One region of the Faecalibacterium intestinale genome, then DNA from elsewhere that is predicted to be linked to it. Evidence: a T-box and tRNA genes for the amino acid it is inferred to sense, from the RefSeq annotation. Region 1 holds a T-box; the other holds one or more tRNA genes.

Region 1 (5,334 bases):
CTGCATAGGCAGTTCCTCATGGGCGGCAAGAGCATCGGCGGCGCGGCACAGCAGTGTCTCGTCCACCGGCTTGCCTGCCACCTGGATACGGGCCGCAAGGGGCTCGCACCCAGCATGATAGACACCGGCACGAATGCCCTGCGCGTGCAGGATGGCCGTCAGCAGGCGCGCCACCGCCGTTTTACCGGCAGTGCCTGCCACGCCCACAAACTGCACGTGCTGCACCGAGGCGGGCAGCAGCGCGCCCAGCTGTTCCGGGTCGGCAAAGCCGTCCGGCAGAGCTGCAAAATACTGATTTGCCTGTTGGATGGTCATTCGTGTCTCCTTTTCATGTGATAATACAGCCCCTCGCAGGCCAGCAGCAGCACGATGGCGACAAGGATGCCTGCCAGAACACCGGCAGAATCCAGCCACACATCGGTGACCTGACTGCTGCGCCCCTCCGAGAAGAGCTGAATGGTCTCATCGGTCAGCGCTGTCAGCACACCGCCCAGCATGGGCACGGTGATATGCCGCAGCGGGTGGCGGCTGTACACCCGCATACAGAGCATGAGTAGAAAGCCCTCCAGCATATACTCGCAAAAGTGTGCCAGCTTGCGCACGATGTGCATGGTCAGGCGGTCAGCCAGTCCCGGATGACCCAAGCGGCGCAGGATAATGCGCATCCATGCCAGCACCCGGCCGCTGGAGCCGGTGGAGACTGTTGCCACCGCCATGGAGTTGGAAAAGATGAACCAGATGCAGGCAATCAGTGCAGCGGTAAAGATCACCCGCCCCGCAATGACCCACAACGAGGTGCGCTCCGTATCGTTATAGCGTTCCACAGTCTCAACCCAGCGCCTTGATGCTCTGCTCAATGTTGGCCAGCTTGTCCTGGCTCTTGGCGAACTTTGCGCGGATTTCCTCCACCAGAGCCGCCGGGGCACGCTCCACGAACTTGGGGTTGTTCAGCTGGTTGCCAAACATAGCCATTTCCTTTTCAGCCTTGGCCTTTTCCTTGTTCAGGCGTGCCAGCTCCTTCTCGCGGTCGATCAGCTCCATCATGGGGATAAAGCCGCGGGCAGCATGGGTAGACACCTGCACCATGCCGTCTGTGCTGCCCTCATACTTTTCGGTAAAGGTCACATCGGTGGCAAAGGCGAACTTAGCCAGATAGACCTGTGCGTTCTGGAAGGGGGCTGCATCGACAGTCTCGATGATCATGCTGGTCTTTTTGGCGGGGTGCACGTTCATCTCGGTGCGCATGGTACGCACAGCCTTGATATAATCCATCACCTTTTCAAAAGCTTCCTCCTCGGCTGCCCAGTTGTGAGCGGCGTCAAAGGTGGGCCAAGCCTGCGTCATGATGGTCTCGGCAGAGCCGGGCAGCGCCTGATACAGTTCCTCAGTGATGAAGGGCATGAAGGGGTGCAGCAGCTTGAGCGCCTTATCCAGCACATACACCAGCACACGGCGGGCTGTATCTGCCTGCTGTGCGTCGCCGGAGTTCAGGCGGGGCTTTGCGATCTCGATGAACCAGTCGCAGTAGACATCCCAGATAAAGCTGTTGATCTTGGCAGCAGCCAGACCCATCTCGTAGTGCTCCAGATTGTCGGTCATAGCACCGGCCACCTGATTCAGCTTGGTCAGCACCCACTTGTCGCTCATGTCCAGCAGCTCCTCGCTGGGCAGACCCGGCTCAAAGTCCTCGGGCAGGTTCATCAGCACAAAACGGGTGGCGTTCCACAGCTTATTGGCAAAGTTGCGGGCAGCCTCCACCTTCTTTTCGATATAGCGCATATCGTTGCCCGGGGTAGAGCCATCCACCAGCATAAAGCGCAGGGCGTCTGCGCCGTACTGGGCAATGACTTCCAGCGGGTCGATGCCGTTGCCAAGGCTCTTGGACATCTTGCGGCCCTGACTGTCGCGGACGATGCCGTGGATGCAGACGGTGTCAAAGGGTGCCTTGCCGGTGTAGGCCAGACCGGAGAAGATCATGCGGCTGACCCAGAAGCCGATGATGTCGTAGCCGGTGACCAGCGTATTGGTGGGGTAGAAATACTTGAGGTCGGCGCTGTCCTCGTTGGGCCAGCCCAGCGTGCTGAAGGGCCACAGGGCAGAAGAGAACCAGGTATCCAGCGTGTCGGGGTCCTGCGTCAGCTTTGCGCCGCCGCACTTGGGGCAGCTGCAGGGAGCAGACTTTGCCACCACGGTCTCACCGCAGTCGTCGCAGTACCAAGCCGGGATCTGATGACCCCACCACAGCTGGCGGCTGATGCACCAGTCACGGGTGTTCTTCATCCAGTTCATATAGTTCTTAGTAAAGCGCTCGGGCACAAACTTGATCTCGCCTTTCTCCACGCTCTCGATGGCGGGCTTTGCCAGCGGCTCCATCTTGACGAACCACTGCTTGGAGACCATGGGCTCAATGGTGGAGTGGCAGCGGTAGCAGGTGCCCACCTCGTGCTTGAGCGGCTCGATCTCCTTCAGGAAGCCGCCCTCCTTCAGGTCAGCCAGAATGGCCTTGCGGGCTTCCAGCGTGGTCATACCTGCGTACTTGCCGCAGTCCAGCACATGGGGCTCGTTGACGGTGTTTTTGCCGACAGCAAACAGGGCATCGGCTGCAGCCTTGTCGGCAGCGCCGGTCATGTGGCCGTCGTAGGTGAACACGCGCACAATGGGCAGGTCGTGACGCAGACCAACTTCAAAGTCGTTGGGGTCGTGGGCAGGGGTGATCTTCACGACACCGGTGCCCTTGGTCATATCGGCGTGCTCATCACAGACGATGGGGATCTCCTTGTTCAGCAGGGGCAGCACCACATGGCAGCCGTGCAGATGGGCGTAGCGGGGATCCTCGCCGTTGATAGCCACAGCAGTATCGCCCAGCATAGTCTCGGGGCGGGTGGTAGCCAGCTCCAGCATTTCGCCGGTCTCCTTGACCGGGTACAGCAGATGCCAGAAGCTGCCGTCCTTCTCCTCGTACTCCACCTCGGCGTCGGAGATGGAGGTGTTGCAGTGGGGACACCAGTTGACCATGCGGTTGCCGCGGTAGATCAGCCCCTTGTCGTACAAATGCACGAACACTTCCTTGACAGCCTCAGAGCAGCCCTCGTCCATGGTAAAGCGCTCGCGCTCCCAGTCGCAGCTGCTGCCCAGCTTCTTCAGCTGGCTGACGATGCGGTTGCCGTACTTGGTCTTCCATGCCCAGGCGCGCTCCAGAAAACCGTCGCGGCCGACCATTTCCTTGGTCAGACCCTCGGCGCGCATGGCCTCCACCACCTTGGCTTCGGTAGCAATGGAAGCGTGGTCGGTGCCGGGCACCCACAGGGCGGCATAGCCCTGCATCCGCTTGGTACGGATGAGGATATCCTGCATGGTGTTATCCACCGCATGACCCATGTGCAGCTGACCGGTAACGTTCGGCGGCGGCATCACGATGGTGTAAGGTTTCTTGTCCGGATCGGCCTTCGTGTGGAAGTAGCCGCCATCCAGCCAGAACTGGTAGATACGATCTTCCACCTGACTGGGATCGTACTGCTTTGCAAGTTCTTTCATAGTGTCCTCCCAAAAAATTTGATGAAGTGGGACGCAAAAAGCCGCCCCACGGAGCGTTCCATGGGACGGCTGTAAATACATGACCGCGGTACCACCCAAATTGCGCGGAAAACTCCGCGCCCCTTGATGCCCCTGTAACGTAGGGCAGACCCGAAAGCGGCTTACCGGCTCAGCTCACCGCTTCTGCTCCAAAGTGACAGTGCCCCGCCGGTATCCCGCCGGGTTTTCAGCTGCCCCCGGCTCTCTGTGCGGTCCCAGACGATGCACACTCTTTTTCAACGCATTTATAAAAAGAATATAGCGTTTTTTGTGGGATTTGTCAATCAGTTTTTCAAACCTTTCACCCAACGCACCAGCTTCCATACCTTTGCGCCCAGATGTGGGCAGTAACCCATCATCAGCGCCTGCAGCTTCTGGCTTTTGTGCTCCGACGGGATCTTCCACGCAGCGTGGCGGTGCGTGGAAGCCAGCTCCAGCAGTGTTTTTTCCTTTTCCGGGTCCCGCTCCGGCTGGTTGACCAGCCGGAAATACACCTCGGCGCAGGACATGATGCAGCGCTGATCCGTAGTACTGCGGAAGGGGTCCGGCTGCTCCTTTGCCAGCTGCCAGACCCGTTCCCATGCCAGTGCCGCCGTATAAAAGCGCAGGCTCGGCTTCTGCCGCACGGCAGAATCTGGTCGTTCAAGATAGGCATAGAGCGGGCAGTTCAAAAACGCCAGACTGCCAGCCTTGAGAAATTCCATCACAAAAAACAGGGTATCCTCCCCATAAAGCAATGCCGGATCAAAGCGGATATCCCGTAATATCTCCCGGTGGGTCAGCATCCGCCAGCAGTGCCCGCCGCTCCATTCCCGCATCCACGAATAATTTTCCGCCGTGATCCTCTGCGGTGCCGGGCATTCTGTCACTGTCCACAGGGACTGGTTTTCCTGTATACCGCGGTAGCGGCACATGGACATCCGGGTACCGCAGCTGCACAGGGCATCGTACAGCCATTCCAGATACTGCGGCAGCACAAGGTCGTCGGAATCCACAAAGCCGATGTATTCGCCCCTTGCCACATCCAGCCCAAAATTGCGCGCCGAGGACACTCCACCGTTTTCTTTGTTGAAAATGCGCACCCGGGCATCCTGCGCCGCATAGCGCTGCATGATCTGCCAGCAGTCGTCCGGCGAGCCATCATTCACAACGATCAGCTCAAAATTCCGGTAGGTCTGCGCCAGCAGGCTGTCCAGACACGCGGGCAGATACTTTTCCACCTTATAGACCGGTACGATCACCGAGATCAGGGGGCTTTTTTCTGTATTCATCCGGCTCTCCTTTTTAAAATTTCCAACCCACGCCGCTTCAGCGCTTCGTACTCCACGCTGCGCCGGTAGAGCAATACGATCACTCCTGCAAACACCGCCGTATAAAGCAGTCCGTCCAAAACAAAAACGCTGAAATTGCCCACCGGAAAGCGCTTTACCCAGAGCATGGCTGCCGCCGAGACCGCCGCCACGATCATTGCACGCTTCAGGTACTCCGCAAAATAAACCCGGAGCTTCTTCTGCCATGCATCCTGAACGCCATACTTCAAAAAGATATAGGGCTCCACCCAGACACAGGTGCACAGGCTGCTGATGATGGTACCCCCGATAATGCCGACCACGCCGTACCGCTGCACCAGCGCCAGAGAGACCACCAGATTGATGATGGACTCCGCCACAGCCTTATAGCGGTCGTTCCAGAACAGACCCATGACCTCCCGGAACAACAGGTTCGTCTGCCGCATCCGCGAGATATAGAATTCTGTCACAA
Region 2 (5,334 bases), on a different contig from region 1:
CACTGATTCCGACATATATAAGTCCGTTTTTAATTGCATTATTAAGTATTCTATCAAAACCAGTTCTAGACATTTCACGACAAAGCACAGATACATCACCACCACTGACAAAAACAGCATCAAATTGGTTTAATTCTTCAAAAGTTAATAGCCTTGTAAGCATAAACGGGGTTGTAACATACGAAGAATAGGTTCTTTGATAGTCTTTTGAAAGAATTAATTCCAGATTGTACACTAATATATTTTCGTACTGAATTCCCATTAGAAAGAGTTCATGAAAACATATTGCAAGCGACTCTCTTGCACCATCTGTTTCAATGCCAGCTGTTGGAATATAAAGCACTTTCACATCCTTCGGACACTTTCCAATAATATCAAAGAATTTCTCTTTCATCTTATCGGTCAACCCTGCAGATGTAAGAAATAGATGTTTTCCATTCATATTCTTTTACCTCGTCAAACTCCGATTTACTGGGCTAAGCCGAGTATACCACACTCCACCATGAAAGAACACCCCGATATAGTGAAATTTTGCCATTTTTCTGCGTACGTGCGTACACGCTCCGCAGGGATTCTAAGGGGCTTGACCCCTTGGCACACAGACTTTGGCACAAAGTCTAGTGTGTTACACCTTGTCAGAGGTGTACAGGCTCCCGGTACGCACGTACGCAGCGACTACTCCCAAACGCGCCATATAGGGGGACGACCAAGTTCGCACAAAGCGAACTTGATTCCGCAAAGCAAAAGGCAGGATACCACTATCATAGTGATACCCTGCCTTTGCTCGTTTACCGTTCCGAGTAGTCCTTCCGCAGAACTTCCGATAAACAAAAAACGTACCCAAACCCTTTTTCATAAAGAATCGGGTTCGAGTACGAACTGTATGGTGGAGAATTAGGGACTCGAACCCCAGACCCCCTGCGTGTGATGCAGGTGCTCTAACCAGCTGAGCTAATCCTCCATATTCGCTTGTGTTGTGCGCTCCGAACTGGAACGTGATTATTATAGCACGGCCTTTGCCGAAATGCAAGCCCTAATTTGAAAAACTTTTACTTTTTTCGAAACCTTTTTTCTGGCTGCAAAAATGTTGCGCCGAACACCGGTCGTGCAGCATTGCCGCCGGGCAGCCGCACCGGCTGCGCCCTGCACAAAAAATGTGCGGCAGGCTGTTGCTCTTTGCCTGCAAATCGTGTATACTTGGGGGCAGAAAGCTGCATAAGAGAAATCGAGGGATGAATATGCTGACACTTCGCGGGATCATCACGCTGGTAATATTGGCTGTGCTGTTTGCGCTGGCTGTGGTCTGGATCTCCAGACAGGGCGGCTGGAAGGGCGAGGGCTGCAGCGGCAACTGCGCCTCCTGCCACAGCCATTGCGAGGATCCGGACGCTAAAAAGAAATAACCAAAACAGGGCTGCTGCACGAAACACGGTGCAGCAGCCCTGTTTTATGGGAAGGTTTCCTTTTATTATACGTTTGTGCCCCAGAAACGCCCGTGAGCGTTTCCGGGGCACTTTTCACTGTTATTTCCGTTCAGAACGCGCCGCGCTGGGCGGCGTAGACGGCGATAGTGCTCAAAAGATCCTGCAGCGCCTTCTGGTAGGTGGTGCGGCCGATGTGCAGCTGCTCTAAGATCTCGTCCTCCGGGCGCTGTTCAAAAAAGCGCATCCGCAGCAGATCTGCCCGCATGGGGTCGTGCGCTTGATAGTAGTCGATGCCCTCATCAATGGCACTTTGCCAGCGGCGGTTTTCCGGCGTGCGCGCCCAGTGACGCTCGCCGTACCTGCGCAGAGCGTTCCGGGTCAGATTTCGTTGTTCCTGCGTCACTGGCGCTTCCCCCTTTTGGGCAGTTCCAGCGCTGCACTGCGCGAGAACCGGTTCTCGGCATCGAAAAAACAGGCGTCCCGCTCGGCCATCGTCAGCCCCAGCATGGTGGAAAGCCGCTCGGCTTCGTCCAGCTTGAACTGGGTCTCGCCCAGCAACTTGTGCCGCAGGGTGTTGCTGCTGATGTGCAGCACACTGGCCACATACTGCAGCTTGTAGCCGCTGTCTTGGATGTAGGTGTAGATCAGGTTTGTGTTTGCCATGGCTTCGCTCCTTTTTTGTAGTTCACCGCATTTGCAACAATCATTGGTTGTATTATACTCCGTTGTTGATTTGTTGTCAACCTAAAATTCCCAAAACGCGCGGGAATTGTTGATTTTCAGGAAATTTTCTGCTATACTCAACCCAGAACATTCTATCGCACATTACAACGCATTGTTTTTAGGAGAACTGCCATGTCCGATCTATCTACCCGTGTCCGTCTGCGCCGGGAGCAGCTGGGTCTTTCGCAGGAGGAGCTTGCCCGGCGCATGGGCTACCGCTCCCGTTCCTCTATCACCAAGCTGGAAAAAGGCATCAACGACCTGCCCCAGTCCAAGGTAGAGGAACTGGCGCAGGCGCTGGAGACCACCCCCGCCGCCCTGCTGGGGCTGGGCGCACCCTGCGCCTGTCCCCCGGGATTTGAGCCGCTGCCTGCCATGGTGCAGGTGCCGCTGATCGGCTCCATCGCCTGCGGCACGCCCATCACCGCCGAGCAGAATATTGAGTGCTATATCGGGGTGCCTGCCGCATGGCACGCGGATTTTGCTCTGACCTGCCACGGAGACAGCATGGCACCCACAATATGCAACGGGGACATCGTCTGCATCCGCTGCCAGCCCGAGGTGGAGCAGGGCGAGATCGCCGCCGTGCGGGTGGGCGAGGAAGCCACTCTCAAGCACTTCCACCGGCAGGGCGATGCCGTGATGCTGCTGGCGGACAACGCCGCCGTATGCCCGCCCATGTTCTACGCCGGAGAGCAGCTTTCGGAGCTGCACATCGAGGGCAAGGCCGTGGGGCTTTGCCGCGGCCTATAAGATAAGGAGAGAAAGGAGCAGCCTGTGTTCGGCAAAAAGAAAATGTCCCCCTCCTACGACCCCACCGCCCAGAAACCGGTGCTGCGGTGCAGCATCTGCACCGGGGAGCAGGTGGCCGGGTTTCAGGATCTGCACACCGGCCATTTTACTGAGGTGCAGCTGATCCGCAGCCCGCAGGAATTGCAGGCCTTCCGCAGCCGGTACGGCATCCCCGCCGACTGTCCCATTGAAAAGATCTATTGAGCAAGGAGTTCATCATGCAGCAGGCACCCGAAGCCATGACCCTGAAGGTCATTGCCCATATCCATACCGCCTTTCCCACCAAGTTCGGCATCCCGCGCCAGAGCGGGCTGGTAGAAGAGCTGCGGGGCGAGATCATCTTTACCCCGGAATACCGCAACCCCGATGCCCTGCGCGGGTTAGAGGATTTCAGCCACATCTGGCTGGTATGGCAGTTTTCCGGCGCAGTACGGGAAAGCTGGTCCCCTACCGTGCGCCCGCCGCGCCTTGGCGGCAACACCCGGGTGGGCGTGTTCGCCACCCGGTCACCCTTCCGGCCGAATCCGTTGGGACTTTCCAGCGTTAAGCTGGAGGCCATTGAGCAGCGCCCGGACGTGGGGCCGGTGCTCATCGTGCGCGGTGCCGACCTGATGGACGGCACCCCCATCTACGATATCAAGCCCTATATCCCCTACGCCGACTGCCACCCGGACGCCGCCGAGGGCTTTACCGGGCAGACCCGCGCCCACCATCTGGAAGTGTCCTGCCCTGAAGCGCTGTGGCAGACCGTACCGGAAGCCGACCGCGCCGCTTTGCAGGGCGTGCTTGCCAGTGACCCCCGCCCCTCCTACCAGCACGACCCGCAGCGGGTGTACGGCATGGAGTTTGCCGGGCTGGAGGTGCATTTTACCGTGGACGGTGATCAGCTCACCGTGCGGGACATCACCCTGTTATAAAAGGAGCTGTTCATGGAACTGCGGACTGTCAACACCTTTCTGCACATCGCCGAGCTGCACAGCTTTTCCCGCACTGCGCGGCAGCTGGGCTACTCGCAGTCGGCGGTGTCCTCCCAAATTGCACAGCTGGAAGCCGAACTGGGCACCCCGCTGTTTGACCGCGTGGGCAAAACGGTACGTCTGACCGATGCCGGGCAGACCTTTTTAGGCTACGCCCGCACCCTGCTGGAAACTGCCCAGCAGGCGCAGGCCGCCTTGCAGCCCGCCCAGCAGGTGCGGGGCAGCCTGCGCATTGCGCTGGCGGATTCCGTATGCAGCACCTTTTTGCCGGGACTATTGCAGCGCTACCACGCCCGCTGCCCGCAGGTGGAACTGGTGCTGCATACCGCTTCCACGGACGAGATGCTGCAATTGCTGAGCACCAATCAGGTAGACCTTGTCTACACGCTGGACCAGCCCCTTTTGCAGCCTGCGCTGGTGCTGGCGGCAGACGTACCGGAGCCGGTGTGCTTCATTGCGCCGCCGCAGCATCCGCTGGCGCAGGAAAACACCATCCCGCTGGACCTTCTGCCCCGGCAGGAATTCCTGCTTACCGAGCGGGGCATGAGCTACCGGGACGCGCTGGACCAGTGCATGGCGGCGCACGGTCTTGCCATCCACCCCTATCTGGAGCTGGGCAGCGCCGCGCTGCTGTGCCAGATGGTGGAGCAGGGCATGGGGCTTTCCTTTTTGCCTGAGTATATCGTGCGCAGCGCACTGGCCGAGGGGCGTCTGGCGCGGCTGAACGTGCCGGACTGCACCGTCATGATGCACCGGCAGCTGTTCTACCACCGGGATAAATGGGTGACCCCGCAGATGAACGTGTTCATCGAGCTGGTGCAGCAGCAATAACGGCGCATTACACAAAAAACACCGTCGTGCCCGCAGGCACGACGGTGTTTTTTGCTTGACATTATTTGCCGGCAGCCGTTGCTGCCTGCTCCTTTTCCATCCATTCCCGCACACGGTCGGGACGGTTGGTGATGTAGGCATCGGCGCTGGTACGCAGCAGACTGCGGACGGTATCTTCCATATCCACCGTCCACAGAGACACCTTGATACCCATCTCGTGCAGTTCGTCAATGAAACCGGCGTTTTTGTAGGCGGTGTGGTACTCGCAGCTGACCCACTCCGGCACAAAGTCCAGACTGCGGATATAGGCGGGCAGATCCCGCTGCGCCATCAAGTTCTTGTAGATCTCGTTCAGGCTCTCGCCGGGAAAGCTTGCCCGCAGCATACTTACCTTGTCGCTCATCCAGCGGGTCATCCAGCTGCAGTTTTCCTCATCTGCTGCGCTCTCCGGCAGGGCGGTATCCATGGCTTCCATTTCGTCCATGCCGTTGGTCAGCCCCAGATCCTTCCAGATGATGGGCGGCGGCAGCAGCAGGCTTTCCAGCTCGCCGTATACCAGCGCGCCTACCCGCAGTTCCGGCAGCAGC

What was found. The T-box of region 1 lies ahead of WMO20_RS12280 (valine--tRNA ligase). A T-box ahead of a tRNA ligase gene usually reads a tRNA of that ligase, here a tRNA-Val.
Region 2: it has a tRNA-Val gene. The T-box ahead of WMO20_RS12280 (valine--tRNA ligase) is inferred to sense a tRNA for this amino acid. The anticodon was not compared.

The regions. Positions count from the first base shown of each region.
Region 1 is NZ_JBBMEN010000024.1:2,845-8,178, forward strand. It holds gene WMO20_RS12270 (folylpolyglutamate synthase/dihydrofolate synthase family protein) at 1-315, opposite strand, end outside; gene WMO20_RS12275 (VanZ family protein) at 312-824, opposite strand; gene WMO20_RS12280 (valine--tRNA ligase) at 829-3,534, opposite strand; T-box leader at 3,593-3,822, opposite strand; gene WMO20_RS12285 (glycosyltransferase family 2 protein) at 3,858-4,844, opposite strand; gene WMO20_RS12290 (oligosaccharide flippase family protein) at 4,841-5,334, opposite strand, start outside.
Region 2 is NZ_JBBMEN010000003.1:105,464-110,797, forward strand. It holds gene WMO20_RS03760 (Type 1 glutamine amidotransferase-like domain-containing protein) at 1-442, opposite strand, end outside; tRNA gene WMO20_RS03765 (tRNA-Val) at 885-961, opposite strand; gene WMO20_RS03770 (FeoB-associated Cys-rich membrane protein) at 1,233-1,403, shown strand; gene WMO20_RS03775 (hypothetical protein) at 1,534-1,827, opposite strand; gene WMO20_RS03780 (XRE family transcriptional regulator) at 1,824-2,087, opposite strand; gene WMO20_RS03785 (LexA family protein) at 2,280-2,900, shown strand; gene WMO20_RS03790 (hypothetical protein) at 2,925-3,143, shown strand; gene tsaA (tRNA (N6-threonylcarbamoyladenosine(37)-N6)-methyltransferase TrmO) at 3,158-3,856, shown strand; gene WMO20_RS03800 (LysR family transcriptional regulator) at 3,869-4,747, shown strand; gene WMO20_RS03805 (glycerophosphodiester phosphodiesterase) at 4,809-5,334, opposite strand, start outside.